One region of the Bilifractor sp. HCP3S3_D3 genome, then DNA from elsewhere that is predicted to be linked to it. Evidence: predicted binding sites of a transcription regulator. Region 1 holds the regulator's gene; the other holds the start of a gene.
The links. The regulator Rex, encoded in region 1, represses fermentation and respiration genes when NADH is low (regulators of the CRP and FNR family bind a similar motif). The targets are predictions, from matches to a motif close to ATTGTTAANTANTTAACAAT.
Positions count from the first base shown of each region.

Region 2: a site for Rex is predicted at 1,701-1,720, ahead of pckA (phosphoenolpyruvate carboxykinase (ATP)). Genes of this name have one in related genera too.

Region 1 covers NZ_JBQHWP010000008.1:113,355-115,822, reverse strand. Annotated here, with positions in the region: gene ACTNDI_RS06630 (NAD(P)H-hydrate dehydratase) at 1-949, opposite strand, end outside; gene ACTNDI_RS06625 (redox-sensing transcriptional repressor Rex) at 1,153-1,794, opposite strand; gene ACTNDI_RS06620 (ABC-F family ATP-binding cassette domain-containing protein) at 1,981-2,468, shown strand, end outside.
Region 2 covers NZ_JBQHWP010000007.1:31,794-34,261, forward strand. Annotated here, with positions in the region: gene pckA (phosphoenolpyruvate carboxykinase (ATP)) at 1-1,485, opposite strand, end outside; gene clpX (ATP-dependent Clp protease ATP-binding subunit ClpX) at 1,859-2,468, opposite strand, start outside.

The sequences.
Region 1 (2,468 bases):
TATCCGCTGCAAGCTGTGGAAAGTCTTTTGCGCCATCCCGGTATGTGGAAATGAGAGCTTCCGGGAACAGTGCGCAGATTGGTGTGCGGTTATTTTCTTCTGTGAAGATTTTCACCATTCCGACACCGGTCAGAAGTGCGGCCTTTGCGGAAAGATATGCCGCCCCGCAGATATTCCGCGATCCGGCGATGACGAGAATCTTCCGGAAGGTTCCCTTGTTGCCCGATTCATCACGCTTCGGGAGATATTCAAGATCACTGTGTTCGATGGTATACAGATGGCAGGCCTTCGTGATTTCTCTGGTAAGCGGAATTCCGATCTGCTTCACTTTGACCTTCCCGGCACAGGCTGCTCCTGGATAGATGTAGAGACCTGCCTTTCCGGTTGTGAACGTGACAGTGAGATCCGCACGGACAGCTGTCCCCATGATCACGCCGGAGTCGGTGTTGACACCGGACGGCATATCGACAGCGGCGACAGGAAGCTCGGAATGATTGATTCGGTCAATAAGTTCGGCATATATTCCGGTGATGTCCCGTTTCAGCCCGATCCCGAAAAGAGCGTCTATAATAAGAGAATAATCCTCCGGATGGAAATCCTCCAGTTCCGCGCCCGGTGTGCTGCGGGCGCGGATGACCGGGATCGGAAAACCCTCGATGATATGAAGCTGCTGTTTCAGCTGGTCACTGAATTTTTCCTCCGGTCCGGCAAGAAAAACCGTGCAGCTGTATCCTTCCTCGCAGAGAACGCGGGCCACAGCGACTCCGTCTCCGCCATTGTTTCCCGTTCCGCAGACGACGAGGATCCGATCCATGTCATACTGCCGTTTTTCAATTTCTGATGCACAGGCAAGTGCCGCCCGCTCCATGAGGACCATGGAAGGCATTCCAGCCGCGACAGCGCTTCGATCCGCGTCCTGATGCTGCCTTGCACTCAAGATCAGTTTCATTCTGTATCCTCCCTTTCTGCTGAAGAACAGCGCAATTCATGAGATCCGATAAACGTTCTCTTCACTGCTCCAATTCATGAGATCCGATAAACGTTCTCTTCTCTGCTCCAATTGATGAGATCCGATAACAATTTTCTTTTCCGTTCCAAAAAGAGCCCCCATCTACGCGAGGGGCTCTTATATCGTCTTGTATCGGCAGGTGTCTACTTCTCTTCGAGTGTCTTGAGGTTGTAGGACAGCCGCATCAGACTTTCGGACAGATGAACATTCTGAACAGCCACATTCTTCGGTACCACAAGGTTCAGATCGGTGTGCGCAAAATTCCAGATGGCGTGAATGCCGTTTTCGATCAGCATCTTGCTTACCTCAATGGCGTATTCCTTTGGGAGAGTCAGCGTCGCGATTTCGACATCATTCTCCCGGAGAAAGGATGGAATCTCGTCCGTCATACGGATTGGAACACCCCGGATGACCTTGCCCTTTAATTCGGGATTATTGTCGAAAAGTCCGATGATACGGAAACTGTTCTTCTCAAAGTTCGTATAATTCGCGAGAGCCTGTCCCAGATGTCCGACACCGATAATGATAATATTGTGTATGCGGTCCAGTCCGAGAATTTTGGCGATCTCCTCTCGAAGATACTGCACATTATAACCGTAGCCCTGCTGCCCGAAACCGCCGAAATTATTCAGATCCTGCCGGATCTGAGAGGCGGTCACCTTCATCTGCTGACTGAGTTCACCGGAAGAAATCCGCTCAACGCCGGCCTCCTGAAGTTCACCGAGATACCGGTAATAACGGGGCAGCCTCTTGATAACGGCTTTCGAAATTTCTTTCTGACTCATAATAAGAAAACCTCCTTGAAGCTACTACCATTATATGTAATTGTCTAATTTTTGTCAAAGTATTTCTCTTTTTCCCGGTGCCCTTGCTTTGTTGTTTTTTTTCGGTATAATTGGAAGGTAAATGCTCCGCCAGAGAAGCGGCGGGACGCAAACAGGAAAAGCTACGAATGTGTGAGGTGGACAGATATGATTCTCTCCTGTCAGAATATCAGCAAGACATTTGGATCAGAGGAAATCCTGAAGGATATTTCCTTTCATATTGAAGAAAGGGACAAGGCCGCTCTGATCGGCGTGAACGGAGCGGGCAAATCGACGCTCCTCCGGATCATTACCGGAGCTCTCAGCCCGGATACCGGAGAAGTCACCGTCACACACGGCAAGACCATGGGATATCTGGCACAGTACCAGGACATGGAATCCGATGAGACGATCTATCAGGAGGTCCGGAAGGCAAAGCAGGATATCCTCGATATGGAGCAGCGTCTGCGGGAAATGGAGCGCCGGATGGACACGGTCACGGGCGAAGAGGCCGTTTCGCTGATGAACCGCTATACAGAGCTGATGCATGAGTTTGAGCTCCAGAACGGATATGCGGCGGAGAGCGAGATCACAGGCGTCCTGAAGGGACTCGGATTTGAGGAAAAAGATTTTGACCGCCGTCTGCGCTCCCTCTC
Region 2 (2,468 bases), on a different contig from region 1:
AGCATAGGTATCGCGAGGATCAAGAATGCTGCTGTCAACACCCGGAAGCTCTGTCGGTACCTCAAAATCGAAGTACGGGATCTTCTTTGTCGGTGCCTTCAGAACATCCCCGTTCAGGATGGCATCGATGATACCACGGGTATCCTTGATAGAGATACGTTTTCCGGTTCCGTTCCATCCGGTATTCACGAGATAAGCCTTTGCTCCGCTCTGCTCCATTCTCTTGACCAGTTCCTCTGCATATTTGGTCGGATGCAGCTCAAGGAATGCCTGTCCGAAGCACGCAGAGAAGGTCGGTGTCGGCTCAGTGATTCCACGCTCGGTTCCTGCAAGCTTTGCAGTGAATCCGGACAGGAAATAATATTTTGTCTGTTCCGGTGTCAGAATAGATACCGGCGGAAGAACTCCGAATGCATCGGCAGAAAGGAAGATGACATTCTGTGCTGCCGGGCCGTGAGAGATCGGCTTTACAATCTTCTCAATGTGATCGATCGGATAGGACACACGGGTGTTCTCTGTGACGCTCTTGTCCGTGAAATCAATCTTTCCGTTCTTGTCTACCGTTACGTTCTCAAGAAGAGCATCTCTTCTGATTGCGTTATAGATATCCGGCTCAGAATCCTTGTCCAGGTTGATAACCTTTGCGTAGCATCCGCCCTCATAGTTGAATACTCCGTTGTCGTCCCAGCCGTGCTCATCATCACCGATCAGCAGACGCTTCGGATCAGTGGAAAGTGTGGTCTTGCCGGTTCCGGACAGGCCGAAGAATACAGCTGTGTTCTTGCCGTTCAGATCTGTGTTTGCGGAGCAGTGCATGGATGCGATGCCCCTCAGCGGCATGAAGTAGTTCATCATAGAGAACATACCCTTCTTCATCTCTCCGCCGTACCAGGTATTGATAATAACCTGCTCCTTGGAGGTTACGTTGAAGACAACGGCTGTCTCGGAGTTCAGGCCAAGCTCTTTGTAATTCTCAACTTTTGCCTTGGATGCGTTGTAGACAACGAAATCCGGCTCAAAGTTTGCCTCTTCCTCGGCATTCGGCTTGATGAACATATTTCTTACGAAATGTGCCTGCCATGCAACTTCCATGATGAAACGGACAGCCATTCTGGTGTCCTTATTTGCGCCGCAGAAACCATCAACGACATAGAGCTTCTTGTTGGAGAGCTCTTTCTTCGCGATTTCCTTAACTGCCTTCCAAGCTTCAGGAGAAGCCGGGTGGTTGTCATTCTTGTACTCGTCGGATGTCCACCATACGGTGTCCTTCGAGTTCTCATCCATAACGATGAATTTATCTTTAGGAGAACGTCCGGTGTAGATACCGGTCATAACATTAACCGCGCCGAGCTCTGTAACCTGACCTCTGTCATATCCGGTGAGTTCCGGCTTTGTCTCCTCCTCAAACAGCTTCTCATAGGATGGATTGTATACGATTTCTGTTGTTCCGGTAATGCCGTACTTTGTTAAATCTACGTTAGCCATTGAATTGCTTCCTCCTTTTACAGAAATACTCATGAATCACCCGGTATCTGGAAGTCATTCCCGGGTTTCCCGCATCTTCCGCGTCTTCAGCAGAGCGGAACGATAAACAGCTTCTCCGATATCTGTGTGATCAAATATAACTGCGTAATCTTCTACGGAAATCATTTTACATGATTCCTGCCTTAATGTCACCAACATTCGTTAAAACTGTGGATTTCGACAAAAATTTGTCAATTGTATCCTGAAAAATACATTTTTTCACAATGAATGCCTGCCGATTGCTAAAATAAAAGCCGCACAGTAGTCCTGAAGCTGAACAGCTTTGTTCATTGAACTTCCGCCTTCGAGAAAACCTCTTTTCCTTCATATTCATTCAGGAAGGAATCGGGCTTCCGGACAGATCCTGTCCTCTCAAGATGATCTTCGGTCCGCCGGTATGCTCTACATATTCCTTTGTCACTACAACCTCACTGATGTTGTCATCCTTTGGAATCTCATACATGATATCCAGCATAAAATCCTCTATAATTGCCCGAAGCGCACGGGCACCTGTATCTTTATCAAGGGCCTTTTTTGCAATGGAATGCAGCGCACCGTCGTCAAAGACAAGCTTCACCCCGTCAAGCGCAAGAAGCTTCTCATATTGCTTCAATATCGCGTTTCTGGGCTCGCGAAGAATCTTAACGAGCATATCCTCGGTGAGGCTCTCGAGAGAAAAAATAATCGGAAGCCTTCCGAGGAACTCCGGAATCATTCCGAAGGCCCGGAGATCTTCATTCGTTACCTTCTGCAGAATATCGGGGTCCTCTTGGTACCGGTCCTTCAGTTCTGCCTGGAATCCCATGGACGATGTGCGGTTCAGACGCTCCCGTATCACATCCTCGAGGTCCGGAAAGGCGCCGCCGCAGATAAAGAGAATGTTCTTCGTGTTCACCGTCTCAAGAGGAACCATGGCGTTCTTGCTTGTGGCCCCTACCGGAACC